3 regions of the Peribacillus sp. NPDC046944 genome follow, and region 2 is predicted to be linked to each of the others. Evidence: riboswitches for the same ligand, from Rfam matches in the RefSeq annotation. Region 2 holds a riboswitch; each other region holds the start of a gene.

Region 1 (5,899 bases), on a different contig from region 2:
ACCAAAAAAAGAAAATTGAAGCCGAAATTAGTGCAGCATTCATTAAATTCCAGCGTGATTTAATAGGCAGAGGTCCACAAGAAGTTAAAACCTACATTATTAATGACATGCTGATCACTCGTTTTAAAGGAGTGTTGACTGTCGAAGAAAAACACCTTGTCAGTCAGGATTCTGGAAAGAAGCTTGTAAAAAAAATGCGCTCTCTTCTACGTGAAATGTACAGTCAGGATTATGAAAAAATTGTTGAGGATCTAACAGGTTGTAAAGTCCTTTCTTCACACAGTGACATTAGTACCAAAACGGGAGAACGGATCGAAGTTTTCATAGTTGATAAGGATTTGGAAAAATACCTAGAAAATCTAAAATAAATGGTGAATTTAGCAGACATCACCTCAATTGGAAGAGCAGAAACATGGGTGAACTAACTTTCTGTTCTTCATTCTTTTATTAAACCATGCTCTATTGTTTTTCCACACGCCCTAACCTCATTCCGGAAACTTGACTACTGGTTTCTCTTTATACTCTTGGCCGCACTTTTCCATATCAAATAGTTATAACCATAGATTCTACATATCTTACAAAATCCTATTCATAGTCTGCCAAGCACTTCACTCTCTCCCCATTAAAACGCCAGGACAAAGTCATCTGAAATAGGAATCCCTTAATCTTTGCGATTAAGGGATTCACATCATTTATTGGTCTTTAGTTAAAACCGTTTTAGCGATATCTTTGTCTAGTCCTTCAAAATCATGATAAGCAATAGTTTCATATAACTCACTACGAGTTTGCATATCTGATAAAGCTTCCTTTTGTGTGCCCTGGTTCTTGATTTGTTTAAACACTCTCTCATAGGCTTTAGCCGCCACGCGAAGGGAAGTTACAGGATATATCACCATTTGATACCCCATATCATGAAATTCTTCTGCGGTGTAATAAGGCGTTTTCCCAAATTCAGTCATATTCGCCAATAGCGGTACGTTAATCCGTTGGGCAAAATGCCGGAATTCCTCTTCTGATTGAAGTGCTTCAGGGAATATGGCATCTGCCCCCGCTTCGATATAGGCATGTACTCTCTCAATGGCAGCTTCTACCCCTTCCACTGCCCTTGCATCAGTACGCGCCACAACAATAAGTGAAGGAGCAACCTGTTTAATCGCTTTTATCTTTTGCTGCATCTCTTCAGAAGAAACGAGCTTCTTTCCATTAAGATGACCACATTTTTTGGGCAAATCTTGATCTTCTATTTGGACGGCAGCTATCCCTACTTCTTTCATCTCTCTTGCTGTACGGGCCACATTTAAAACCCCTCCAAACCCTGTATCGATATCCACAAGGATTGGCAAATCTGTAGCCCGAACAATATCTCTTGCACGTTCTGCCACTTCTTCTGAAGATACAATACCTAAATCCGGTAAACCTCGGCTAGCTGTATAAGCAGCTCCGGATAAATATAAAGCTTGGAATCCTGATTCTTTAGCCATGAGTCCCGCCATAGCATCATGTGAACCTGGAATTTGTAATATACCTGGTTCCTGTATTAATGTTAAGAAGCGTTCTGCTAGTTCTTCCTGTGATGATTGTCTATTTACGATCCAAGCCACTGATAAGCCCCCCTTAGATTAAAAATAAATCAACGAATTCGTTAACTTTTAAATTTGATAATGCCTTTGGATTCAAGCAAGCTTCTTGAATTTTATTTTGTTGTTTTTGTGAGTAATGAGTGCTAATGTTGTCTTTAAATTTCCTTAAAACCTTTGGAAATGCTTCTTCTCTTCTAAAACGATGACCAAGAGGGTATTCGCATTCCACAAATTCTGAAACCGTTCCATCTTGATAATGAATTTGAACAGCGTTGGCGATTGAGCGCTTGTTCGGATCTAGATAATCCTTCGTATATTGTTTATCTTCCACTACCACCATTTTATCCCTCAATTGATCAATTCTTATATCCCTTGCCGCTTCGTCTTCGTAATGGTCTGCCGTAACATTTCCATTAATTAAACCAACGGCAGTTATATATTGAATACAATGGTCACGGTCCGCAGGATTGTTTAAAGGTCCTGTCTTATCAATGATACGAATAGCTGATTCATGTGTTGTGATGGTGATCTTTTCTATTTCATTCAAACGGTTTTTAACTTCATCGTGTAATTGCACTGCACACTCGGCAGCTGTTTGCGCATGAAATTCAGCTGGGAAAGATACCTTGAATAACACATTTTCCATTACATACGAATCTAATGAACGAGCTAGCTTCAGTTCTTGCTTATTGAACAAAACATCTTGAAATCCCCAACCTGGTGCTGAAAGAGCTGTCGGATATCCCATTTCTCCTTTTATAGCCATCAATGCTAAATGAACACCCCGGCTTGTTGCATCCCCAGCAGCCCATGATTTACGAGACCCTGTATTTGGTGCATGACGATATGTACGGAGACTGGAGTTATCAATCCATGCATTGGATATAGCATGAATAATCTCTTCTCTAGTGCCTCCAAGAGCTTTTGTCACAACAGCCGTCGTCGCTACTTTTACGAATAACACATGATCAAGACCGACTCGATTCAAACTGTTTTCTAATGCTAATACACCCTGAATTTCATGTGCTTTAATCATCATTTCAAGAACATCCTGTACCGTTAGTGCTTCTTTTCCTTCTGCAATATTTACTCGGCTTAAGTAATCCGCTGTCGCAAGAATACCTCCCAAATTATCAGATGGATGTCCCCATTCGGCAGCTAACCACGTATCGTTATAGTCCAACCATCGAATCATACAGCCAATATTAAATGCACCTTTGACTGGATCCAATACATATGAAGTACCTGGAACACGCGTGCCATTTGGTACTACTGTCCCTGGGACGACCGGTCCTAATAATTTCGTGCATTCTGGATATTGAAGTGCTAAAATCCCGCAGCCAATTGTATCAAGTAACACATAACGGGCAGTCTCGTACGCCTCTGTACTAGTAATCTCTTTGTCTAACACATAATCTGCAATTGTCTCTAATAATACATCCGTTTGATTAATTCCATTCACCTTTAGCATTTTTTCATTCCCTTTCTATGCAAAATCATTTATTATTAGAAATGGTCGTTGGTCAGAACGACCATTCGGCGAGCTAATAACTTACATTTTTTTAGTTGGTTAAAATAGTGTGGTTACGACGCTCGCCTATATAATTTACTCGAGGCCTAAAAAGTCGGTTGTTTGCATGTTGTTCAACCACATGAGCGCATAACCCTACTGTTCTAGCACTAAAGAAAATAGGTGTATAGATTTCAATGGGTAGACCTAGCATGTAATATACAGGTGCTGCATAATAATCCAAATTCGGATAAAGGCCTTTCTCTCTTACCATGACCTCTTCGCCAGCTTCGCACATTCTATAAAGGAGGTCGTCTCCTTTATTGTCACAGAGTTGTTTTAACGCTTTTTTCATGATTAGGGCTCTTGGATCCATCTTCTTCATATAAACACGATGACCAAAACCCATTATCTTTTCTTTGTTTGCTAATTTCTTTTCAAGCAACTGCTCGAACTTTTCAACTGTTCCAGCTTCCAAAAGCATGTACATGACCGCTTCATTTGCTCCACCATGTAAATTGCCTTTCAACGAAGCAACCGCTCCGGTTAACGCACCATACAAATCGGATTGTGTAGAAGCGATGACTCGAGCTGTAAACGTAGAATTCGGCATTTCATGTTCGCTATACAATAATAAGGATTGATCGAAAATCCTTTCTTCCAATTCTGTTGGCACTTTACCAGTAATCATGTAATAGAAATTTGCACTATAAGATAAATCCTTATTAGGAAGGACAACTTCTTGATTTTTCAGCACTCTATAACTATTAGCTACGATAGTGGGTACTTTCCCTAATAATTTGTAAGCGCGTTCAATATTGGCTGAAGTTGAGCGATCATCAATTAGCTGTTCATATCCAGCTAATGCGGAAATTCCCGTTCTTAACGCATCCATGGGATGTGTTTTGTCAGGTAATAGCTTGAATATTTCTAAAATATCAGTTGGTATTTCATATTCTTCCTTCAGTGTTTTCTCTAAGAACGCTTTTTCCTCTAGGGTTGGCAGATTATCATTTAATAGTAAATTAACGATATCCAGGTAATCTGTATTTTCAGCCAATTTAATCAAATCATATCCTTGGATTATAATTTCACTCTGGACCGTATCAAGAAATGAAAGTTTTGTCTCTGAAGCTATAATCCCATCCAATCCAGGTGAATAGTTTTCTTGTATCGACATTTTTACTCCTCCTATTCAAATGAAAGCGTTAACATAACAGGTGTATCTTCTTTAACCATTCATACTTTTGAATTCTCTTTCAATACCCTAACCAAAAAGAAAATGGTCTTTACATTAAAAAAACAACTTCCAATGGAAGTTGTTAATTAACGAATGGTTGCCTAAATAAACATGAAAATTCATGCCAAATATTCGTAATTAACACCTCCTATCCTCGTAGGTAATTGATGCATGATTAGTTGGCAGGTCTCCTGGCTTATGATCATCGCTTTTCGAACCTTCCCATTTCTATCTGCATAGAAACAGTGGCATCTTCGAATCGCTCCCAAATACAGTTGCGGGACAGCATCGGAATCAAACCGATTTCCCTTTTAAGCGAATAAAATCAATCATGTTATTCGCACCAAATAATTTACATATTCAATTTTCTATTTAAATATACCAAATATTTTAAATATTTACAATTATATATTTGGATTCACTCGTTCAGATTTAACATATTTTGTAACTAGATAGAAAATCACGAGGTCAACCAGAAAATTCTGCATCCAAAACATTTGCTTTAAGCCTTTTTCTCTAATAATACAAAAAGGAAATTTAGACTCGTCCACAGTTTGTTAAAAGCTGGAATTAATTTTCTTCCAACAGAACAGATTTTCATTATTAAATTCCAAATAGCCAAGGATTCCTAAAAATCACTTGGCTAATTTGTTTTTCATTCACGTATTAAAACCGCAATATTTAAGGTGATCTAGTAAACTATAATACACAGCGTTACCAAACAAACAATCCAACAATCATGGCACTTAGCATGGAGACTGCCATTCCACTAAGCAATAGCTTCCAAACATTCCTTCCAATGATACTCGATTTTTCCTCGTCTAGAATCGAATTGAACGTTCCGTAAATCATGCCGACTGTACTAAAGTTCGCAAATGAGGTCAGGTACGTAACGGCCACAGCTACTGTATGCGGGGCCAAACCGCTGATCTGTGTTTTCAAGTCGAGCAAGGCTACGAATTCATTCGTTGCCAGTTTGATTCCCATTAATTGAGCAACATACATCGTATCATCCCAGTTTAATCCAAACAAGAAAGCGAATGGGCTAAAGATGACAGAAAAGATTTTTTGGATTGTCAACCCATCTACCGCAAGCCCTAAAATACCGTTAAGGCTAGCCGTTAATGCGACATAGCCGATTACCATGGCCATAATGACGATCACCATCTTGACTCCAACTAGCATACTGTTTGAAATGGTTGAAAAGAAGTCTTTACGTTCCTCTTTTGTAGGAATATATACGACATCTTCCTCTTTACTGACAGTAACAGGATTTAACATATTGGCTATAAGCAAGGCATTTAAACAATTCAATGGAATAGCGACGAATACAAATTCAGCCGGAACCATGGATAAATACGCACCTATAATCGAACCGCTTATACTGCTCATACTCATAATTCCAAAGGTCAGCAAACGCTGATCCTTTAAAGAACTTAATTGCATCCTGATAACAGCGAGAGCCTCCGTATTCCCAAGAAACATCATCTGGATAGAAAAGAAGCTCTCCAATTTCGGTAATCCTGACACTTTCGAAATGAGCCAACCGACTTTGTCTATTATCCAGGT
Region 2 (7,215 bases):
AGCTTATTAAAACTAATGGGCGAAGGTGCAAACTACAAAGAAAAGTATCAGTTTTTCGAAGCATTCGACCCTTCCATTGAAACGGCGGTAACAGAGATGCCAGGTGGAATCACCATCGACGGCAGTGGTGAATTGGGAATCGACGTGAATATTGCAATTTTGCTTGACGCAAGTGGGAGCATGAACCAAAAAGTAGGCGAGAAAACAAAAATGGAGCTGGCGAAAAAAGCGATTAATGAATTTGTAGCTTCCCTTCCGGAAGAGGCAAATGTCATGCTCCGTGTCTATGGGCATAAAGGAAGCAACGATGATAAAGATAAGAAGATATCCTGTGATAGTACGGAAGTGGTTTATGATTTGGCCCCATATAATAAAGGGGACTTCAGGAAAGCATTAGATAAATTTAAACCGACAGGATGGACACCGATTGCCAAGACCATTTCGGAAACAAAGAAAGATTTTGAAAAAGCGGGTTCAGAAGGTCAAAATATCATTTATGTCGTCAGCGATGGAATCGAAACCTGCGACGGTGATCCAGTGAAAGCAGCTAAAGACTTGCATGATTCCAATATTGAACCAGTGATTAACATCATAGGGTTCGATATGGATAGTGAGGGGCAAAAACAATTACGTGAAGTTGCTGAAGCTGGCGGAGGGAAATTCGAAATGGTCAATAATGCCGATGATTTCAATAAGATGTGGGATGAAGAGCGTAGAGATCTGTGGAACCAATGGTGGAATTGGGGCAATGAAAATTGGAGTACCGTTCGGGATGAACAAAATAAGAAGACATCGTCTTTACTTGATGAAAAAAACAGTTTTTCTAGGCTTTCCTCTGATGAAAGCAATCGCATGTATGAGGCTACGAGTTATTTAAAGTATAAGAAACAAATAAATTATGAGACTTGGGAGGAAGCTCGCAGTTTAGTCAAACAACGCCGTGAAATAATAAAAGAGTATTATGACGAAAAATATGAAGAATTGAACACGACAGTGAAAAATGAAGGGGAGGGTTTAAAAGAATCAATTAAAAAGAAAGAAGAAGAAATGAAAGAGAAATATAAAGATTAATAATCAAAGGGGCTGTCTAATAGCCCTCTTTCAAGAGGATTCATGCACAAAATAAAAGGCGGAAATGTTGTTAAATCAACCTTTCCGCCTTTTATTATATATACGATTTCGGCGTAATTACCCCTTTTGGGTGTGTCTTTATTTGAATAATTGCGGATATATGGTCTTTGCAGTTAGTTCTACGGCTTCTCCGATACGCGGTCCGGGACGTGACATGACGTCTTCGCTAAGCTGATATACTTGGTCTTCCTTCACGGCGCTGACATCTTTCCAACCTTTACGGGATTTGATTTCATCCACAGCATTGTCCACATAGCCTACGGTTGTGATGATGGCATCCGGGTTGCGCTTGACGACTTCTTCATCTGCTATTTTCGCCCAGCCCTTTTGGTCGGCAAAGATATTTTCGATACCGGCAGACGCCAAGATCTCTTGTTGGAAGGTTTCAGCTCCCGCTGTATAAATTTCTGGAGAAGGGCTGATTTCGAAATATGTTTTTTCTTTAGAATCGACACTCGCCACTTTTTCTTCAACATCTTTGATTTGTTTTTTTATGTTTTTGACTAGGTCTTCCCCTTTGTCCGTTACGCCCATGACTTTGGAAATTTGATTAATATCGCTATATACATCATCAAAGGTCACGGCTGATTTAATAATGAAAATGGGAATTCCCGCATCTTCAAGCGGCTTTAATGCTGCTTCATCGCCAATTGTGTAGGCAATGATGACATCCGGTTTCAAAGAGATGATTTTTTCGGAATTGATCGTCATCGAATCAGAGACACGCTCGACATCTTTAGCTTCCTCAGGATAGTTATCGAAATCCGTCGCTCCAATCACCTTATTCCCTACACCAAGGGCATATAAAATCTCCGTATTACTGGGTTGAAGTGAAATGACCGTTTCCGGAACCTTATCAAATGTGATTTCTTTTCCGCTATCATCGGTGACGGTATAGGATTTGACTTCTTCAGTTGTTGCAGGATCTTTTTTCTCTAGCGATTTCTGATCATCATTCGAGGTACATCCTGTAAGGAAAAGGGCGACCATCAGAAGGGCAATCCAACTGGATCTTACTGTTCTTATCATGTTTTATTCCTCCATTTTCTTTTTCATCGTTTTGGTTGGATAGGATTTGCTGATAAAGGGAATCTCTTCGACACCCAGTTGTTTATTGACATAGACAGCCATCACGAATAGAACATTGGCAAGCAAATGAGCATAATCAAAAAGGATCGCGGGCACATCTTTTTCCGTACTGACTTTATGCAAGGCACGGACGGATTTCTTGGCTTCACTACGGCAAGTATGCAAAATACAGGCTGCCGTCGATCCTTGGGGTAGTACAAATGTTTCGATGCGTTCTTTCACTTCAGCGACATAATAGTCATAGATTTCACTTAGGCGGTTTAGACCGTCTTCGGTTATGGCCAATTTCCCCCGGGCAGAACCATTTAAATGATAAGCCATCGGCAACAGTTCCATTAAATCCCTGTAGACTTCAGGAATCTCTTTCGTGAACGACGCTGCCAGTCCCATTTGAGTCGTCAATGAATCGGTGCGAATTTCATAATCAACGTTTGAAACTGATTCGCGCATGAATGGGTAGCATAAAAAGCGGGCATCCTTCTTTTCCATAATTTTTCCTCCTTTTTAATAATGTGAATGACCTTCGTATTGCTTTTCGGCGCAAAAGAAAAAGCCGACCAAAGGTATTGGTCGGCAAACAATCATCTATGTATCTCGAACGGAAAAAAAGATGGAAGATTGCCGTACAATCCTCCTAACTTCCGAAGAGCAAAATACGATAAAAAAAAGGCAGGTCTCCTGGCTCGTGCATCATTTTACTCTAAGAACCTTCCCATTTGGATTGAATGAATGGTATCGTGCGTGCGGATTCATTCACAAACAGTGGCATATTTCTTATTTCATTAGCACTTACAGTTGCGGAAACAGCTTCGGTTTTACACCGAATTCCCTATTAAGCTGACAAGTCAGCACCTATTTTTTGCAAGGTTTTTATTCACTTAGTACCAGTCTATCATAATTAATTACTTAAATAGTGAAAAAATTTCAAGAAATCTCTTTTATAGGGGTATTATTCTAGTAAACTCACTTTGTAAGGATAAATTGGAGGTTAATGTAAAATGGATGTCGAATAAATAAGGGTTAAGCATGAGTGATTTACATAATCATGGGAGGTAGAGAATGGTTTATAAACAAGTGAATCAGAAACTGGATATGATTTTGGAAAACATTGAAAAGGTCATTATTGGAAAAAGAGATATAGCAGAACTAAGTCTTGTGGCCCTCCTTTCTGGTGGACATGTCTTATTGGAAGATGTCCCGGGCGTGGGGAAGACCGTCTTGGTCAGGGCGCTAGCGAAGTCCATCGGGGCGGATTTCAAACGGATTCAATTCACGCCTGACTTGCTACCTTCCGATGTAACGGGGGTATCGATTTTCAATCCGAAGGAACAAGAGTTCATCTTTAGACCGGGGCCAATCATGGGCCATATCATTTTGGCCGATGAAATCAATCGGACATCACCGAAAACGCAATCCGCCCTACTTGAAGGAATGGAAGAGGCAAGCGTGACGGTGGATGGTGTGACAAGGAAACTGGAACAACCGTTTTTCGTCATGGCCACTCAAAATCCAATTGATTACGAAGGCACATACCCACTTCCAGAAGCACAGCTAGATCGTTTTTTATTGAAAATGAAGATGGGGTATCCGGAAGTGGCAGAAGAGATAGAAGTGTTGCATCGGGCCCAATATACGGCTCCGATTGAAGAATTGGAATCCGTGATTTCGTTAGAGGAACTGATAGATTTGCAGATAGAGGCAAAGGCCGTGATCGTGGATGATACGATAAAGACGTATATCGTCGAGTTAGCCAATCAATCACGTAAGCATGAAAGTGTATATCTTGGGGTGAGCCCACGTGGATCGATTGCCCTAATGAAGGCAGCCCAAGCCTATGCGCTCCTAAAGGGAAGGGATTACGTTTTACCTGATGATGTGCAGCATTTGGTTCCGTTCGTTTTTACCCATCGGCTAATCCTTAATCCAGAAGCGAATTACTCGGGGGTGAATGCTGACATGGTGATACATGAGGTAGTGGCTACGACGCAGGTACCCGTGAAGAGGGCCGTGACCTAATGCGGAATGTGCTTACCATACTGAAGAAAAACAGGAATGTCTGTGGGATCATAGTGCTTATGCTCATTTCCTTTTGTTTTGCGATGTTTCAAGGCGGGTTTATCAGTTGGTTCATTTTCTATACCTTTTTGCCGTTCGGTGCGTACTCTATGATTCTGCTGTTTTATCCACTTCAGGCTTTTGAAGTGGAGAGAAGAATTAGTAAACACGAATGCCAGGCCGGAGAGTCGGTAGATATGACATTGGTATTCTCCCGGAAAAACAGACTGCCTCTTTTATATATGGTGGTAGAAGAGGATTTGCCGATGGAACTGGAAAAGAAAACATTGGTTTTTCCAGGATTTAAACAATCCTTCCAATTGACATATACCCTGGAGAATCTGCCAAGAGGAGAACATGTCATCCAATCGGTTCGCTTCAAAATAGGGGACTTCTTTGGACTCTATGAAAAAGAAGCGACAGTGCATGCCCCTTTGAAACTCACCGTTTTCCCGGCTTATCAGGAGTTGAATTATAAACAGTTGGAGCATGTCTTCGATCAAGGACAAGTTGGTACGACGAAAAAAATACAGCGGGAACATTCGGTCGTGTCCGGAATCAGGGAGTATCAGCCGGGTGATCAATTATCCTGGATAAATTGGAAGGCAACGGCCCGAACAAGTGAAATCATGACGAAGGAATTTGAAGTGCAGAAAAACCGCGATGTATTTATTATGCTTGATGAGTACGCCTCTCCCTTCTTCGAAGAAGCTATCGTACTTGCGGCCTCTTTGGTGCATGCCTTGATAAAGAAGGGTATGGATGTTGGGTTAACCAGTACGGGATCAATGGAGGTCGTACCGGCTAAAGGAGGCAGTAAACAGAGGAGAAGACTCTTTTACCGTCTTGCAAAATCAAGGGCCACACATACAAGCGTCTGGAATGGAAAGAAGAACAAGGGAGTTGTACCATCAAACGCTTCTGTAATATTCATTGTGTCCGAATTAACGATGGAAAAGATAGAAGGTTGGAATGCATTTACCGGAAATAAAGCGATGACGGTATTTTGCGTGAAAAGTCAGGGAGACTTCACGGGTGAGGAAATACGTGCGAAGTCGGTGGCGTTGGCTCGTGGAATAAAGTTGGTCTTCTTTGAACAGGGTCACCTTCAAAATGAACGAACCGAGGTGAAGGCAAATGAACGCTGATTCTACCAAATCGGAAAGGTGGATGCATGTTCTCTTATATATATTTGGTCTTCTATTGATTACCGAATGGTTACGACCCGTAGAGAAGCTTACGGATACAGGAAATATCTTGATTTTCATTATCTTTGTGTTATTTTCCTTGCTCCTACACTATTTCGGTATCCACTGGTTTGTGCGTTTCATCCTCGTAAGTGCCTTTATATTAATTGCGGTCCATTTCTTGTATTCGTCAGATCCTTTCCTGACCTTCAAATGGCTTACTGGTGATTTGCTGGATATAACGGCTAACGTTTCGAATATGTATGAGGGGAAGTGGGAGCTGCTTTCCAACCCCTTTAGAACGCTGTTGTTTTTCGTGCTTCTTTGGCTTGTGACATACTTGATTCATTACTGGGTGACGGTGAGACGAAACATATTTTTACTTTATATATTAACGATCATTTTCCTATCGATTCTCGATACATTCACACCATATGATGGGGATATGGCCATGATTAGGATCATCATCATCGGGTTTTCGATGCTTGGTGTGTTGGCCATGCTACGCTTGTCCATACAAGAGAGATTGGTGTTTTCAGGAGGTCCATTCAGTAAATGGTCCATCATGCTAGCGGGGATGCTGTTAGTAAGCGTCTTCGTTGGTTTCACTGCTCCGAAGTTCGCGTCACAATGGCCGGACCCTGTACCGTTCATTGTTTCTTATTCCGATAAGGTGACAGGAAGTGATGAAAGCTCCGTTGAAAAACGGGTGGGGTATGACGAAGATGATTCATCACTTGGTGGGTCGATAGAGCCGGACAATACGGTCATTTTTTATAATACGGCCAATACCGGACACTATTGGAAAGTCGAGAACAAAGATATCTATACCGGAAAAGGGTGGGTTTCCGTTGAGGGAATGGAAGACTATATCAGTTTCTCTAATGGTCAGGATTTGAAGGATATAAAAGAATTTGAGATTCCTGAAGTGTTGAAAACGGAAGACATGAATACAAGGGTAACCATGATGGAAAGTTACTCTCACCTTCTTCATCCCCAATCAGGGTACCTGAAGAAGGTAGAGGCTGAGAATGGAGATTGGTTTAAATATTATACAAATATGGACAAGTACATTTCGGTAGACGAAGGCAGTGAGCCCCTTACCACGAAAGAATATGAACTGGTTTATGAAATGCCTAGCTATGATCTGGCTGACTTACGGAAAGTTACGGAACAGGATGAAACGATGGATGTCCTCATGGAAAGCAATACACAGCTTCCGGAGGGATTGCCAACCCGTATCTATGAACTGGCCAACGAACTTACGGTGAATGAGGATAATTGGTACGATAAGGCAAAGGCCATAGAAAATCACTTCGACGGTCCTGAATTCAGCTATTCTAAAGAAGACATTCCGTATCCAGGCGATAATCAGGATTATGTGGATCAATTCTTGTTCGAGACCCAAATTGGGTATTGCGATAATTATTCAACGGCGATGGTCATTTTATTACGTGCCGCCAACCTTCCGGCAAGATGGGTTAAGGGGTATACGGAAGGGGAGAAATCAATTTATAAAGGTGAATCCGCCTATAAAGTGACGAATAATAATGCCCATTCATGGGTGGAGGTTTATTTTTCAGGATTGGGATGGGTACCATTTGAGCCTACGAAGGGATTCAATGGGCAAATGGATTTTTACAATTCGAATTTGAATTCGGAAAATACGGAGGAAACCGAGCAGGAAGACAAAAAACTAGTGGAGCAAGATGAGACACAGACTAGAGAGCGCCCGGATACACCCGAAAATGAA
Region 3 (17,343 bases), on a different contig from region 2:
TTCTGAGCCTAGATGTTCCTTCCTATTTTTCCTCGGGTCAACCATAAGTCATTTGTATCCTTTATTTCTTTTTTGTTCCAACCTTAGTTTATGTTATAGTTAAAGTTATATTTTAGGAGGGTCTAACATGGCTAAATATTCTAGCAAAATCAATAAAATCCGTACGTTTGCTTTAAGTTTGATCTTCGTTGGCTTTATCGTGATGTATATCGGTCTATTCTTTAAGTCGCACCCTATCGTCATGACGCTCTTCATGGGTCTTGGACTTCTATTCATTATCGCAAGCACGGGCGTTTACTTTTGGATTGGGATGCTGTCCACAAAGTCGGTACAGGTTATCTGCCCGAACTGTGGGAAGCCTACGAAAATATTAGGTAGGGTCGATATATGTATGCATTGCAATGAAACGCTGACCCTTGATAAAAAGCTGGAAGGCGAAGAGTTCGACGAAAAATATAATCGCAAAAGCCTGAACGACTGAATGGAATGGATTTTAGTTACAGTGCTTTTGCAACAAAAAAAGTTCCAACCAAGTGGCGGAACTTTTTTTAATGCGCTTCTTTCTTTGCACAATCCGTGCATTCCCCATAGATTTCCATCCGATGGTGACTTACGTTGAATCCGGTGACCTGTGCTGCAAAGTGCTCGACCTCATCCAATGCAGGATAATCGAAGTCGACGATTTTACCACAGCTTTCGCAGATAACATGATAATGATTCGTTGTTACGAAATCAAATCTAGCTGACGAATCGCCATAGGTAAGCTCTTTGACCAATCCCACTTCACGAAACACACGCAGGTTGTTATAAACCGTAGCCACACTCATATTCGGAAACTTGCCTTCTAACGCTTTATAAATATCATCAGCAGTAGGATGCGACATGGAGTCTATCAAATACTCAAGAATTGCATGGCGTTGAGGAGTTATTCTTACACCGGTATCTTTAAGGGAATCCAACGCTTCTTTCAACTGAACTTCAGACACCGTCATCCACCTCTTTTTCTAATTAAGTATGAATTATTACATTGTAATGTTTATAAATAGTGTACTCCCCATAAGCAAGCTTTGTCAATATATCTACACCCTTAGTTTATTCCTCATTCATTTAATTATTTCCTGTTTTTCTAGTTGGTCCTAGTATCCCTTTTTAGGGTCGATGATATTAATGAAATCCTTTCCGTCTTTTAGGTAGACTTTCATGTTTTCTTCAAAGATTGCAAAGGTCCTTGGTAAATATTCGCCGCTTTTGCTTGATAGGTGCGGGGTTACCGTGACCTGCTCCATATTCCAGAATGGGTGGCCCTTCACTAGCGGTTCAGGTTCGAATACATCCAGTATCACATGAGCGAGTTCATGCTCCTGCATGACCTCTATGAGCACGTCTTCCTTGAACAGATCTCCCCGTCCTATATTCACGAAGACGGCTGTACGTTTCATTGCCTTAAAATGTTCTTTCTTTAACAAATCCTTCGTTTCATCCGTACTAGGCAAGACGCTTACGATATAATCCGCTTTAGGCAATGCTCTCTCAAGCTCCGTAAGGGCGTATAGATGATCGATGTGTTCGACGGCTTTCCCACTACGATTCACTCCGAGGGTCGTCATTCTAAAAGCCTTGGCAAGACGTGCCACTTCCCCTCCAATTGCCCCCGTTCCTAGGATAAGCATCGTTTTTCCATTCAACTCGCCTACTTCTATCTTCCGGTCCCAGATTTCTCCCGCTTCATTCTCAATTAGTTGTTTTAATTTCTTTTCATACTGTAAAAGCATGCCGATTGTATATTCAGCCATCGGGATTTTATGGATGCCCCTAGCGTTGGTCACCATGATTCCGCGTTTCTCAATGGCGGCAAAAGGCATTAACTCCAATCCGGCACTCATGACCATGATCCATTTCACGTTCACTGCCTCTTCAATGATTTCATCGGTTAAATCTTCTCCATATGTAATAAGAACTTCGGCCTCTTGGAGCTTTTCATCCGCCCAAGTTTCTTGATAAATGAATGTCAAATCGGGAAATGCTTGTGCCATCTTCTTTTGAATGTCTTCATTCGGAATGATTGTTGAAAATACTAACATGATTATCTCTCCTTTTCTTTACATAAAAAAACACGGGCACTGAATGTCCCGCGCAACTTTCTATGAGGAGGTATTCCCTTACTAAATCATATTCAGGGGTCCTCTATTTGAGTTGGACAAACGCCTCTCCCTATTAAAAAGGGCTTTATTTTAATTGATTTGGATTCAATTCGCATAATTCCCGTGGCACGAATAAACCGTCCTTACGAACCAGTATATCATCAAAGTAGATCGCTCCGCCGCCATATTCGGGTCGCTGGATCAAGACCATGTCCCAATGAGACGATGATTGATTTCCATTATCGGCCTCTTGGTAAGCTTGACCAGTGGCAAGATGGAGGCTGCCACTAATCTTCTCATCGAATAGGATATCACCCATCGGTTCCATGATATACGGATTGATTCCCAGGGCGAATTCCCCGATGTACCGGGACCCTTCATCCATATCGAGCAAACGGTTCATTTGGTCCGACTGATTGGAAGAAGCTTTCATGATTTTTCCCTTTTTAAATGTAAGGGTTATCCCCTCAAATACCTCTCCTTGATAGGCGGAAGCAGTATTGAAGGAAATCGTGCCATTGACACTGTCTTTTACCGGTGCCGTGAACACTTCACCATCTGGAAGATTGTTTTTACCAGCGCAAATGACAGCGGGGATATTTTTAATGGAAAAAGCCAAGTCAGTCCCCGGCGATATGATCCGAACTTGATCCGTTTGATCCATCCAATCCTTTAGAGGCTTCATGGACTTTTCCATTTTGTGATAATCAAGTGTGCACACGTTTAACAAGAAATCTTCATACTGCTCAAAGCTCATGCCGGAATTTTTTGCAGAACCAATGGTCGGATAATTCAGTAACACCCAGCGCCGGTTATTGACGAAGAACATGGTGGACGTTTTCATGGCATCCTCCTGAAGGCGATATCTCTCATGAGGGACACTCACTCCTCGCCCTTCGTTTCCATCGCCCGATATGATGATGACTGCATCCACATCTTCGTATTTCTTATAATTCCATTTTGATAAGGTATCGAGCTGTTCCTTAACATTCCCTTTTAGCAGATGACTGGTAATTTCGTCATCTTCAAGTTCCGCATAAGGATAGGCCCCCATTCTATAGGCTTCGTCAATCAGTTCCTTCAATAGGGCCTTTGCTGCAACAGGCCCACGGATCAAGACTCGCTCTTTCGCCTGCAGCCTCAGTGAATGATGAATCAGCTGCTTGGCAAGCTTGATAAGTCGCTCATCCTTCATTAGCCTGTACCTTATTTTTCTAGGTCACGAAGAGTTTCCAACGCTTCTTCGACGTGGCCCTTTACTTTGACTTTACGCCATTCTTTAACGATCGTTCCTTCCTTATCAATCAGGAAAGTCGAACGCTCAATGCCCATGTATTCCTTACCGAAGTTCTTTTTCAATTTCCATACGCCATATAATTCAGCGGCTTCTTGCTTTTCATCAGCAAGCAACAGGAAAGGCAACCCATGTTTTTCAATGAATTTTTCATGACGTGTTACCGGGTCCGGGCTAATGCCTATGATGACAGCATCAAGCTCTTCGAATTGTTCATTAGCATCACGGAAATCACAAGCCTCCGTCGTGCAACCGGGTGTCATGTCTTTTGGGTAAAAATATAATACAACGTGTTTACCCTTGAATCCTGATAGGGTAACTTGTTCTCCGTTGTTTGCTGGTAATTGAAAGTCTGGTGCTTTTTCTCCAATTTCGACCGTCATTCTAAACCCTCCATTTCTTTCATCATGGTAAGCGTACCCAATAATCGAAAGAAACACAACTTTCATTTCTTGTTCTTTCTTTCCTTCTGTTCAAAATCGATGACAGCCCTGATCACAAATGCCGCAGGAAGCGTATAGCCAATGAATGCTTGGATTGTCGCGATCATCCGGCCAATGCCGATTGGGGAGATATCCCCATATCCGACGGAGAACATCGTCATCGCACTAAAATAAAATGAAGTCTTCAGCTGCTCGGAAAAGGTTCCATCCAAGCGATTGCCCATATCAAGAATCACCGAATGATTCTGAAGCTCGTATAATAAATAAATCAGTGCAAAACCGACTAATAATGTCGCATATAAATTGCCGAGCCACAGCATATCTTCAAGAGAAAACTTCTTTGCCTCCGACTCAGAAAGAAATAAGGTCCGAATGCTCATCACCATGCAAAAGATAATCCCCACAATCAAAATATAAAAGGTCATCCCCCACGCCTCATTTCAAAAACAACCCACTTCCCTTATACATACTCTTTTGCGAGTCAATATATGCTCGTTTTAGGGGTCAGACCCTATTTCCCAGCTGCTGCACCATCAAGAAAACATAGATACAGCATGGGTTCTCGTGCCACATGGTGGGGGTCAGACCCCATTTCCCGACTTTTTCCTTGTTGACCCATTTGGCCGGGATATGCTAAGATGGGTTAAGTTTTTATAATATTTTGTAAATTTTAGTGTCCGTGTTTATGCGGACGGAGTTTTTTATGAATTTCATATGTGGAGATAGGTTCCTAAGCTTTTAGGATTAAAAGGGAAGTCCGGTGTAATTCCGGCACGGTCCCGCCACTGTAATGGGAATGTATAGCGCTTTTGTTTGATGCCACTGGTCCTTTTGGATTGGGAAGGCTTTTAGTGCTAAGGAAGAGTTCCCTGAGTCAGGAGACCTGCCTATTTCGACAACACTGTTTTAACCTACGGGAGATAGGGAGGTGTTAGGGACCTTATAATGATAAGGGGTATTTTCGTGCCCCTTTATTTTAAGCATTTCTAACTTTCTCTTTTGACGGTTAGGGATGCTTTTTTGTTGTTATTTCATTAAAAGGAGATGGATGTGTTGAAAAGTAGTAATATAGGGTACCCACGAATCGGTGAAGATCGTGAATGGAAACGTACATTAGAGGCATATTGGGCTGGAACATTAAACGAAACGGAATTCACGGCGCAATTGGAAGCGATCCGTTTAGGCAATTTGCAAAAACAAAAAGATCAAGGCATCGATATCATCCCGGTCAACGACTTTACGTTATATGATCAAATGCTCGATATGTCCGTCATGTTCGGCCTGGTGCCAGAACGCTATTCGGCTTATAAAGGCGGCATGGTCCCCCTTTCCGTTTATTATTCAATGGCCCGTGGGAACAAGGATGAAGTCGCTTCCGAAATGACGAAATGGTTCAATACAAATTATCATTATATCGTTCCAGAGCTAAAACAATCCCAGCTTACGTTGACAGAAAACAAGCCACTTACTGCTTACCGTGAAGCCAAGGAAAAACTAGGAATCGATACGAAGCCGGTTATAGTCGGACCTTACACATTCATTTCTTTGTCAAAAGGCTATGATAAAAAAGATCTTCCGGCCATCATCCTGAGCCTGTTGCCTTTATACACAAAAATTTTGCGAGAGCTGGAACAAGAAGGAGTGAAGTGGGTGCAGGTCGATGAACCCTCCCTTGTTTCTTCCCTTTCCAAAGACGAGATGAAAACTGTTACATACCTGTATGAAAAATTGAACGAAGCTGTCCCCAACCTGAACATCATGCTGCAAACATATTTTGATGCTGTAGAGCACTACCAAGAAGTGATTGACTTGCCCGTTCAAGGAATTGGCCTTGATTTGGTCCATGACAAAGGAAAAAATCTCAGCAATCTTCAAACAGTCGGCTTTCCAAAAGATAAAATACTTGGGGCCGGTGTGATTGATGGGAAAAACATTTGGCTTTCTGACTTGACGAAAAAAATCGGGTTGGTCGAGTCCATTACGAAACACGTATCCGAAGATCGGATTTGGATTCAACCTTCCTGCTCCCTGCTACACGTGCCAGTGACGGTTCGAAACGAGACAGAACTGGCCAGCAAAGTGAAAGAAGCCCTTGCCTTTGCTGATGAGAAACTAGAAGAAATCACGCTTTTGGTCAGAGGGAACAGCGAAGGTCTAGAATCAATCGAAGAAAAGCTGGCGGCAAACAAAGCTGCATGGCAGACCTTAAAGAATTCAAAGGCCAGAAACCATAAAGACGTTCAATCCGCTGTCGAACAGGCGAAGCAGCAATCCCATGGCCGTACCCTGCCATTTAAACAGCGCTATCAAAAACAACAGGCGTATTTCAACCTGCCCTTCCTTCCAACCACGACAATTGGAAGCTTTCCGCAGACCGCGGAAGTTAAACAGGCCCGCGGGAAATTCAAACGCGGTGAATGGACGGCTGATCAATATGAAGCATTCGTGAACGAGGAGATTAGCAGATGGATTGATATCCAGGAAGAAATCGGATTGGACGTCCTTGTGCACGGGGAGTTTGAACGGACCGATATGGTCGAGTTTTTCGGCCATAAATTGGGTGGATTCGTCTTCCTTGAAAAAGGCTGGGTTCAATCTTACGGCTCCCGCTGTGTCAAACCTCCCGTCATCTATGGAGATGTCCATTTCATCGATCCGATGACGGTCAAAGAAAGTGTGTATGCACAAGCCTTGACGAAAAAAACGGTGAAGGGAATGCTGACCGGTCCTGTTACGATTCTGAACTGGTCGTTCGTCCGTGACGATATTTCACGGGAAAATATCTGCTATCAATTGGCATTGGCCTTGAAACAAGAAGTAGAGGCACTGGAATCAGCAGGGATCAAAATGATCCAAGTCGATGAACCAGCCCTGCGTGAAGGCCTTCCATTGAAAAAAAGCGACCGTGATGAGTACTTAAACTGGGCGGTCCATTCATTCCTGATTTCCACTTCGAGCGTCGAAGACACAACACAAATTCACACCCATATGTGCTATTGTGATTTCAATAGCTTCATGGATGTCATTTCTTCCCTGGACGCTGATGTGATTTCCATTGAAACGTCCCGTAGCCACGGCGAGCTCGCTTCCGCATTCGAGGAGAAAACATATGAAAAAGGAATCGGCCTTGGTGTGTATGATATTCATAGCCCTCGCGTTCCTGCAGTGGAAGAAATGGTCGATATGATCGAACGTGGCATCAAGGTACTGGATAAAGACCAATTTTGGATCAACCCTGACTGTGGCCTGAAAACAAGGGGCGTTCCAGAAACCGTCGCTTCACTGAAAAATATGGTCGAAGCCGCAACGGTTGTCCGGAATAAGCTATTGGTCCAACAGGAAAATGACTGATTTAACAACAGGCATTCCCGTTCAACAGTCACGGACGTTTTTAACGGACCTCGTTTTTCCACCTGATACGAACCATCACAATACCATCTTTGGTGGAAAAGTGATGGCTTATGTGGATAAAATCGCCTGCATTGCAGCGATGCGCCACTGCCGGAAACCGGTCGTAACCGCTTCAAGCGACTCCTTTGACTTCCTGGCCCCCATCAAGACCGGGGATGCAATCAATTTGGAAGCCTATGTCACCTGTGCCCATCGAACGTCAATGGAGGTATTCGTAAAAGTAGAACGGGAGAACCTGTTGACTGGCGAAAAGCAACTCACCGCCCGCGCTTTTTTAACGATGCTTGCGATAGATGAAGATGGAAAGCCCATACCGGTTCCACAGGTCCAACCGGAAACGGAAGAAGAAAAACGGCAGTACGTCCAAGCACAAGCTAGATATGTCGAGAGAAAAAACAAACGCATATAAGCAAAAAAAATCCCTTCAACAAAATTGTTGAAGGGATTTTTTTTAGTTTCCTGCTCCGCGGTACCTTTTCACACCCTGATTCCAAATGAAGATCGAGATCATGAAAAAGACGACCCCTATAACAGGTGTGGCAAATGCATACGCGTACCACTCTTCTTTTCTAAGAAAATAGGAAGCGGGATACACACCGACAAAGGCAAATGGCAGCACCCAAGTCAGAACAAAGCGGATGACCTTGTTATAAATATCAACCGGATAGCGCCCGTAGTTCCCGATGTTGTACATCATCGGCATGATGGACGTTTTGGCATCAGACCAGAAGCCGATGCTTGCAATCGCAACAAAGATGGCGGCATACGCGAGTGCCCCGCCGATTGCAAAGATGATGAAGAGAATCGGGTCATACCAAGTTAGTTCCAGGTTTAACGAAACACCGGAATAGAAGATGATGATCAAACCGGTCACGACTCCAAATAATGATTCAAGCTCAATCCGCTCTAAGATGACTTGAAACAGGCTGTGAATCGGCCTTGTTAAAATCCGGTCCATCTCCCCTTTGACGATGTAGCGATCGTTGAAATCCCAGATGTTGAAAAAGGATGAAAATAGTGCAAACGGGATAAGGAAAAAACCGTATATGAAAATGATTTCATCCCGGCTCCACCCGCTTAGGAACTCCGTATGTCCGAAGACCACTAAGATAAACACCAGATTCACGACTTGGTTCAACAAATCAGAAAGAATCTCGATGACGAAATCCGCCCGGTACTGCAATCTCGTTTTCATATACTGACTCACATATTGAAAAAACATTGATACGTAAAACATCCCATCAACCTCCCTGAATAATCAGCTGTTTTTTTGCGACTATCCATAAAACCTGGATGGGGATAACGAGAATGATGACCCAGATCAATTGCTGTAAAAGAGCCATGCCGATGTCTCCCGTTCCGTATCCATTTGTGAAAATCATACTCGGGACATAGCTGATTCCTTGAAACGGCAGAAACTTCATGATGTCCTGTGCCCAGATTGGATAAAAGCTGATAGGCAATAACAAGCCTGAAAACAAATCAACAATGACCCGTTTTGCCCGGATCAATCCAGCATTATTATATAAGAAAAATGTCGTGATTCCCGTTAGCAAATTGATTTGCGTATTGATGATGAAGCTGAATAACAGGGAAATTCCGAAAAGCCCCCATGTTGCCGGTTCATTTGGCAAATGGATGGGGAAAATGATGGCGACGAGCAGCATACCTGGAATGGAGAAGAAAAAGAAACGGAAAATCCCCTCACCCAGGCCTTGCATCGTCTTCATCCCTAAATAGTTATAAGGTCGAATCATCTCGATTGCGACCTTGCCGTCCTTGATCTCATCGGCAATCTCACGGTCAATATTATTAAAATAAAAGGCGCGCGCCATCCAGGCAACCGCCACATAGGTGGTCATCTGCATGCTGGATAACCCTTCAATGGAACTTTTCTCTCCATATATTGCATTCCACAAGAAATAATAAGCACCAATATTGATGCTATAAATTAAAATACCGGTATAATAATCGGTTCGATACGCAAGCATCATCAAAAAACGCATGCGAATCATCGCAAGATACTTTCCCATGGTCCTCTCCCTTCTTGGTAGACACATTTTTTCTGAAAGAGTCAGACCGTGCCCTCTTCGTAAATATTACGAACAATCTCTTCGATGGACGTTTCATGGATTTTGACGTCCTTGATTTTAAAATGTGAAACGACAGCGGCGACCAGCTGTGAAATATGATCACTTTCTTCTTTTAACACGGCTATGTATGCATGATTCTTTTCATCGTGCTCCCAATTGACGTGAAAGGATAACGGCAAGGATTGCAGTTCATCCAGTTCGACTGGCTCGATGAATTGGAAGTGGACCTGTTTTTCCTCTGCCCAATTATCTTTCAAGCTTTGCAATTCCCCGTCATAAATGATTTGACCTTCATCAAGCATGATCACCCGCTCGCACAAGGCCTCGATATCCCCCAAGTCATGCGTGGTCAGAAGGATGGTCGTGTTGTATCTTTCATTGATTTCCTTCAGAAACTCACGGATTTTCATTTTCACTAACACGTCAAGGCCGATTGTCGGCTCATCCAGGAAAAGCAACGGTGGATTGTGTATCAAGGCAGCAGCCAGTTCACAACGCATCCGCTGGCCAAGGGACAGCTTACGCACCGGCTTATCGAGTAACGGCCCGATATCCAACGTCTTGATTACATGTGCCATATGATCGTTATATTGTTCATCAGACACCTTATATACTTTTTTCAGCAGCCGGAAGGATTCCTGGACGGCGATATCCCACCAAAGCTGCGATCGTTGCCCGAAGACGACCCCGATGGTCTGGGTGAACTTTTCCCGTTCTTTATGCGGATTCATGCCATTGACCATGATATCACCGGACGTCGGCTCCAAAATCCCCGTCAGCATCTTGATCGTCGTCGACTTGCCTGCCCCATTTTCCCCGATATACGCTACCATCTCACCCTTTTTTACAGTAAAATTGATATCGTTGACAGCAGGCACGATTTTATAATTTCTTGTAAGTAAGTCGCGGAAGGCCCCTTTTAATCCGGAACGGCTTGAAACCGACTTGAATTCCTTCCGTAATTGATTAACCTGAATTGCATTGCTCATTATGTTATTTTCCTCCATATTCCTTGTCCTAATCAAATAGTTTAGCCAACCTCAGCTTTTTAAACAATAAAAATGCCTGGATTCAGGATATCCTGGGTTGGGCGAATTTCGACGATGTATGTATTACCTATAAAAAGGAGACTAATCGCTATGAATATAAAAAAGTTATTGCTCACGCAAATCGAAAAAATCGTACTGGAATTACGGTATGATTTCTTGTACGAGGACGAATACGACCAACTATTGTGCCAGATCGTCCAAAGGGATTCGTCCGGCTCCATCGAAAATACCCCACTAAGCTTTCATTTACATATTAATGAAGAAAAAGGAACAGGACACGCAACCTACTACCAGGCCCAAGGCGAAATCAAACGCCAAACCTTCAACATCGAAAACCCAAGCACCATCCTAGATATAATGTCCTTCATAAGTGAAACTTTGGGGTCAGACACCATTTCCCAAACGAAATAATTCATCCAAAAAGCTGTACCATCAAGGGTTCCAGCTCTTTGGATTGGGGGTCAGACCCTATTTCCCAACTCTTTATAGGAGACTAGTTCGATGTCACGCGCGGCTATGGCTTTTTGGATCAATGGGTCTGTCAGGATGGCCATTTCCTTTACACGTGGCAGGGCGTAGGAACTTCCGTTTAGTATCGATTCGTCTATATACCCGGGATGGCACATGATTTCGACTGTCTCGGAGGATAGACTTGTATCCAAAATATCAACTAAATGGCCTGTCGTCAGGTCCGATCCAAAGAAATCCGTTATCAATTTCTCTGTCCTTTTCACGCCTTGATAACCATGAAGTGCCCCATCCAATTTCCGAACCGGCAAGCCATGCGCTTTCGCTATCTTTTCAACGATGGGATAAACCTTCTCCAAGCCGTGAACATGGTGATGGCTATCAATGTGAGTCGGTTTCAGCCCCAATGATAGGAATCTCTCCATCTGGCTGTTCAATTCTTTTTCTATATCCGCAGGTTCAGCAAACTTATGCATATCGCCGCGTCGATGAAACGCACCATCCTCCCTCACCAGCGAAGGAACATCGCTTCTCACTGGATAGCCGCAGGTCAAAACCAAGTGAATCCCCACGCCAAGATTCGGATTTTCCTTAGCCAGCGCTGCCGCATGCTCGGCACCCGGCATATTGGCCATCAAAGTTGCCGACGTCACGACACCATTCTGAAAACATTCTATAATTCCCAAATTAATTCCCTTACAATACCCAAAATCATCCGCATTAATAACCAACTTCGGCATCCTTATCCCCCTCCCAATTCCCTTACCTACTACTATGAATATACCAGACCATGGGGGGTCAGACCCTATTTCCCAAACAAAATAAAAAGCATGGAAGCTTGGTATATATGGAGTTCGGTCAGCTTGTTTGGGGGTCAGGCCCCATTTCCCAGGGATTTTAAAGTGGAAAAGTGCTATGATTAGGAGTGATTATGTTTGTATTTTTAGGAGGTTTTTAGATTGGATTTTACTAATTCGGAAATTATACATAAAGAGGCGTTGGAGCATATCGTCGGTGGGGTTAATAGTCCTTCCCGTTCTTATAAAGCCGTGGGCGGCGGTTCGCCGGTGGCCATGGATCATGCCAAAGGAGCTTATTTCTGGGATGTTGATGGCAACAAGTATATCGATTATTTGGCGGCATACGGCCCGATCATCACAGGTCATGCACACCCCCATATCACAAAGGCGATCACAAAGGCTGCAGAAACAGGTGTTTTATACGGTACGCCTACAAAGCATGAAGTCACCTTTGCCAAAATGTTAAAAGAGGCGATGCCTGGCCTTGATAAAGTCCGTTTCACCAATTCTGGTACTGAATCCGTCATGTCCACCATCCGCGTAGCCCGCGCTTACACGGGTCGCGATAAAATCATCAAGTTTGCCGGCTGCTATCACGGTCACTCCGACCTTGTGTTGGTTGCTGCAGGTTCTGGTCCATCCACACTTGGAACACCGGATTCCGCTGGTGTCCCTAAAAGTATTGCACAGGAAGTCATCACGGTTCCTTTCAATGATATCGAGCCATTCAAAGAGGCCCTGAAAAAATGGGGCAACGAAATTGCCGGTGTCCTGGTCGAACCGATCGTCGGCAACTTCGGCATCGTCGAACCGCACCCTGGATTCCTGGAAGATGTGATTTCCTTATCTCATGAAGCTGGAGCACTCGTCATCTTTGATGAAGTCATCACTGCATTCCGCTTCATGTACGGTGGGGCTCAGGACTTACTTGGCGTTCAACCCGATTTGACCGCTCTTGGAAAAATCATCGGTGGGGGTCTTCCAATCGGTGCTTATGGCGGCAAAAAAGAAATCATGGATACGGTCGCACCATTAGGACCTGCATATCAAGCAGGAACGATGGCCGGAAACCCTGCTTCCATGCTATCCGGGATCGCTTGCTTGGAAGTGTTGAAGGAAGAAGGCGTTTACGACGAGCTTGATCGCTTAGGGAAGCTCCTTGAAGACGGCATCCTTAAAGCCGCTCGTCAATATAATGTACCTATTACCATCAACCGCCTAAAAGGTGCTTTGACGATCTATTTCACTACAGAAACAATCGAAAACTACGAGCAAGCTGAAAATACGGACGGCGAAATGTTCGGTAAATTCTTCAAGCTGATGCTTAATCAAGGAATCAACTTGGCACCATCCAAATATGAAGCCTGGTTCTTGACAACGGCCCATACGGATGAAGATATCGCTTATACTTTAAAAGCGGTTGAACATGCATTCAAGAACTTGATTTAAGCTGGACAAAAGAATAAATATGCACCAACCATTCAACCCCAAGATGGATATCCATCTTGGGGTTTTCTCATATCGGCTAAATTAAACTTTCAAATTGGCTTTCAGGGAGTTTTTTCTAAAAAACACACTTTTCCATCCTATCCAATATACTGTATAAAAAATTGATTTCTGAATATTTAAATGATATGATACCAATACATTTATATCCATTTATTCTATTTTATATCATTCAATTAAAAAGCTTGGACAGTTGTTTAAGTTTACTAATATGAACGTTTCATAAAATCAAAAGCCACAGGGGGTGAACGGCAGCAAATAAGGGTTATCCTTATTGACGCCAAACATATGAATCAACAATGGACACCTGCTACATTCAAAGAATTCTATAGAGAAGAACATGATGCCTGCGGTATCGTAGCCCGTATCGAAAAAAAGAAAATCCCCACCAATGAGAACATTTTCGCATGCATCGATGCACTGGTTAAGATGAATCACCGTTGCGGATTCATCAATGGCGAAGGCGATGGCGCCGGTATCCATATTGATATTCCACGTGCTCTTTGGAAAAAGAAACTTGAAAAGGAAAACATCGATTCCGGCATCGTCGATCAAGATGATTTCATAGTCGGTCACCTATTTTTAAGCAGAAAAACAGATGCAGGCAAATTAAAAACCGAAGTCAAAGAAAAGTTGCAGAAACGTGGGCTATCGCTCGTTTTTGAAACGGATAAAGCATACCGCTCTGAAGCTTTGGGCCCGATTGCCATCCAAGAAGATCCTGTGTTCTGGCAAATTGCCTGTTCATCCACGACTAACAATCAACAGGAACTCACCAACATCCTTTTCGAGTTGACGTCCGACATCGAAAATAGTGATTACATCCATGTCGCTTCCTTAAGCCAGCATCATGCCATCTACAAAGTAATGGGTGCCGGAGATACACTCCCTGCCTACTATCATGATCTTGCCGACCCCCTTGCAGCCTCAACTATGACACTGGGTCATAACCGTTTTTCCACCAATACTCTATCAAGTTTTTTCCGTGTGCAGCCATTCAGTGTCCTTGGACACAACGGCGAAATCAATACCATTGCCAAATTACGTGATGAAGCCAAAATGATCGGGGTTCCGATTGCTAAAGACGGAAGTGATTCCCAGGATTTGAATAAAACGATTGAAACATTCATCTGCCGTCACGGCTACTCTTTATTCGAGGCAATCGACCTGGTTTTTCCGCCAATCATCAACGAAATCAAGGAATACCCTGAGCATTTGCAGAACCTTTATACGTATCTAAGGGAAGCATGGGGGCATTTTGCACAAGGCCCAGCTGGAATCATCTCCCGATTCGGAGATGAAGCCGTATTCTCCGTAGACTCGTTAGGCCTACGTCCGCTTTGGAATATCGAGACGGCTTCTTCCTATATGTTCACTTCCGAGCCTGGGATCATTCCCTCTTCAGAATATACGGGAGACCCAAGACCGATGGGACCAGGGGAAAAGGTCGGGTTAAAATGGAATGGCGACCTTATTGAACTATATAACTATAAAGAATATCAAGGGAAAGTGTATGAGCGCTTCAATGAACGTTTTGTTCTTTCCGATGACCTCGTTCGCCTGCAGCCACCAATTTTCGAGAAGGTGATCACCATGACGCAGCCACAGGCCATTCATAACGGACAATATAAGGCATTCGGTTGGGAAAGGGAGCACGTTCAATTAGTAGAGCAGATGGCTGAAAAAGGTGCAGAACCCATCCGTTCATTGGGTCATGACGCACCGCTTGCCGCCCTTAATCCACAGCGGACCAACCTGTCGGATTTCATTAAGGAAAGCGTCGCCGTCGTAACCAATCCAGCCATCGACCGGGACCGGGAAACCGAGCACTTTTCCACGAGAACCATTATTGGAAGACGTCCTTCTTTATTTGAAGCAAAGAAGGCCGGTCACGTTACCGAACTTCTGACACCTTTATTAATCGAGGGACTGACAGGGTATGAATGCTCCTCCACCCTTTCACAACCAAGCTATGATCAATTTGTCCTTCACAACCAGGATCAAAAACTGGCACATTTCATTTCAAGCACGTTTACAGAAAAGGAGAGTATCCCTGAAGCGTTAAAAAGGATAACGGATGAAGCCGTAAAATCGGTAGATGCCGGGAAAACGCTGCTCATCCTCGATGATGCCCTTGCTCATCAAAACGGGAACCTATGGCTTGACCCTCATCTTGTCACGTCAGCTGTCGATCAAGCATTGGTCAATTCCGGCAAGCGCCGCGATTGCTCGATCCTGTTACGTTCTGCATCCCTAAGGTCACTGCATGATATCATCGTTGCCTATGGCCTCGGTGCCAACTTGATCAGTCCCTATTTCATGTTCCTTTCATTATCTTCCGGGGACCTGAAAGGCGTTATGAATCTATATAACTCGTTGACTAAAGGACTGGAAAAAGTGATCTCCACCATCGGGATTCATGAATTGCGCGGCTATGGCCGGCTATTCTCAAGCATTGGGTTACATGAGGAGATTGCCTCTTATTTGAATGTGGCCAATTTCTTCGGAGCAAACCATTTAGACTATGATTTTGACAAAATCAAAGAGGATAGCATCCAGCGTGCATTAGATTATGATAATGAAAAAGAACGGATGGGTAAAACCTTTCATCTATTCCCGCGGATTTGGAAATCCATCGGCGAAGTCGCTTCCACGGGAAATTATGACGCCTATCGTGAAAAGATCACGGAGCAAGAAGAATCAAACCCGACGACAATCCGTCACCTGACATCACTTAAGTTGTCAGACACACCTGTCCCAGCCGAAGATGTCAGTCTATCCATTGGCGATCAGGAGTTGCCTTTCGTCATCGCCTCCATGTCATTCGGTTCGCAAAATGAAATAGCTTTCCGAGCGTACGCAGAAGCGGCAGACCGTTTGGGCATGATCAGTATGAATGGCGAAGGCGGAGAAATTAAGGATATGCTCGGAAAATACCCGAAATCACGTGGGCAGCAGATTGCTTCCGGAAGATTCGGTGTCAACGCCGAACTCTTGAACTCTTCTAATCTCTTGGAAATTAAGATTGGGCAAGGGGCAAAACCTGGTGAAGGCGGACATCTTCCCGGTTCGAAGGTTACGGCAAAAATTGCGGAAGCACGGAATGCGACGATTGGTTCTGACTTGATCTCCCCTTCCAATAACCATGATATATATTCGATTGAAGATTTGGCCCAAATGATCCATGAGCTGAAAACGGCCAACGATAAAGCCAAGGTGGCCGTCAAGGTACCGGTTGTTCCCAATATTGGAACGATTGCCGTCGGCGTTGCCAAAGCCGGCGCCGATATCATCACGCTTTCCGGCTTTGACGGCGGAACGGGTGCAGCACGGATTCATGCCCTTGAACATGTAGGTCTGCCTGTCGAAATCGGCGTAAAAGCCGCCCATAATGCGTTGCTTGAATCCGGAATTCGGCAAAACATCGAAATCTGGGCTGACGGTGGATTGAAAAGCTCGATGGATATCCTGAAATTGATGTTGCTCGGGGCCAACCGCGTTGGTTTCGGTACCCTATCGATGATTGCCGTTGGCTGTACAACATGCCGCGGTTGTCACCTGGATACATGCCATGTCGGGATTGCCACCCAAATCGAATCGGAAGCACAGGCAAAAGAACATGGATTGCGCCGCTTTGTTCCTCGAAAATTTGATTTGGCGGTTCAAGGATTGACGAATATGTTCACGGCATTCGGCCAGGAGCTAAAAACCCTGACTGGATCACTGGGTGTGAAGAACCTTCAGGATATCGTCGGCCGCTCTGATTTGCTTGAGCAAGTGAAAGGCCAACAATCGCTGGATCTGACCTATTTATTAAAGAACCTTGATATCACGCCATTCTCCAATAGGGAAAAAGAAGCTTATTTGAATGAAAGTTCCCTACAGGTGGCGGTGGGAGCGGAATATCTCGATTCGCATGTTGAAGAATTACAGCAATCCCGCAGTTATAGCGGCATCACTTCCGAGCAACGGGTCCTTGGTAGCCGTGTTTCGTGTCACCGCGTCCGTAACAGATTGGATGGTTCGTATAAGAATCTGCCTCCCATTCATCTTTCCTATCAGGATGGTTCCATCCCTGGTAATGGCCTTGGTGCCTATAACACCGAGGGAATCACCATTAGCGTAAATGGCGGAGCCC

What was found. A riboswitch is a leader RNA that binds a small molecule or an ion and turns the genes downstream of it on or off. The one in region 2 is predicted to bind cobalamin.
Region 1: another riboswitch for cobalamin. It lies ahead of mmgD (citrate synthase); the one in region 2 lies ahead of ACQKIC_RS18765 (hypothetical protein).
Region 3: another riboswitch for cobalamin. It lies ahead of metE (5-methyltetrahydropteroyltriglutamate--homocysteine S-methyltransferase); the one in region 2 lies ahead of ACQKIC_RS18765 (hypothetical protein).

What each region holds. Positions count from the first base shown of each region.
Region 1 covers NZ_JBNNML010000008.1:49,650-55,548, reverse strand. Annotated here, with positions in the region: gene ACQKIC_RS15260 (DUF2294 domain-containing protein) at 1-368, shown strand, start outside; gene prpB (methylisocitrate lyase) at 693-1,601, opposite strand; gene prpD (2-methylcitrate dehydratase) at 1,615-3,051, opposite strand; gene mmgD (citrate synthase) at 3,143-4,270, opposite strand; cobalamin riboswitch at 4,495-4,693, opposite strand; gene ACQKIC_RS15240 (NupC/NupG family nucleoside CNT transporter) at 5,045-5,899, opposite strand, start outside.
Region 2 covers NZ_JBNNML010000014.1:48,649-55,863, forward strand. Annotated here, with positions in the region: gene ACQKIC_RS18755 (VWA domain-containing protein) at 1-1,071, shown strand, start outside; gene ACQKIC_RS18760 (ABC transporter substrate-binding protein) at 1,210-2,160, opposite strand; gene ACQKIC_RS18765 (hypothetical protein) at 2,164-2,709, opposite strand; cobalamin riboswitch at 2,872-3,091, opposite strand; gene ACQKIC_RS18770 (AAA family ATPase) at 3,280-4,236, shown strand; gene ACQKIC_RS18775 (DUF58 domain-containing protein) at 4,236-5,423, shown strand; gene ACQKIC_RS18780 (transglutaminaseTgpA domain-containing protein) at 5,479-7,215, shown strand, end outside.
Region 3 covers NZ_JBNNML010000017.1:32,002-49,344, reverse strand. Annotated here, with positions in the region: gene ACQKIC_RS19715 (YgzB family protein) at 128-481, shown strand; gene perR (peroxide-responsive transcriptional repressor PerR) at 549-992, opposite strand; gene ACQKIC_RS19705 (D-2-hydroxyacid dehydrogenase) at 1,137-2,081, opposite strand; gene ACQKIC_RS19700 (aminopeptidase) at 2,227-3,336, opposite strand; gene bcp (thioredoxin-dependent thiol peroxidase) at 3,348-3,818, opposite strand; gene ACQKIC_RS19690 (potassium channel family protein) at 3,881-4,303, opposite strand; cobalamin riboswitch at 4,586-4,783, shown strand; gene metE (5-methyltetrahydropteroyltriglutamate--homocysteine S-methyltransferase) at 4,923-7,229, shown strand; gene ACQKIC_RS19680 (acyl-CoA thioesterase) at 7,222-7,698, shown strand; gene ACQKIC_RS19675 (ABC transporter permease) at 7,741-8,526, opposite strand; gene ACQKIC_RS19670 (ABC transporter permease) at 8,531-9,322, opposite strand; gene ACQKIC_RS19665 (ABC transporter ATP-binding protein) at 9,364-10,371, opposite strand; gene ACQKIC_RS19660 (hypothetical protein) at 10,522-10,842, shown strand; gene chbG (chitin disaccharide deacetylase) at 10,893-11,639, opposite strand; gene ACQKIC_RS19650 (glutamate-1-semialdehyde 2,1-aminomutase) at 11,859-13,148, shown strand; gene ACQKIC_RS19645 (glutamate synthase-related protein) at 13,494-17,343, shown strand, end outside.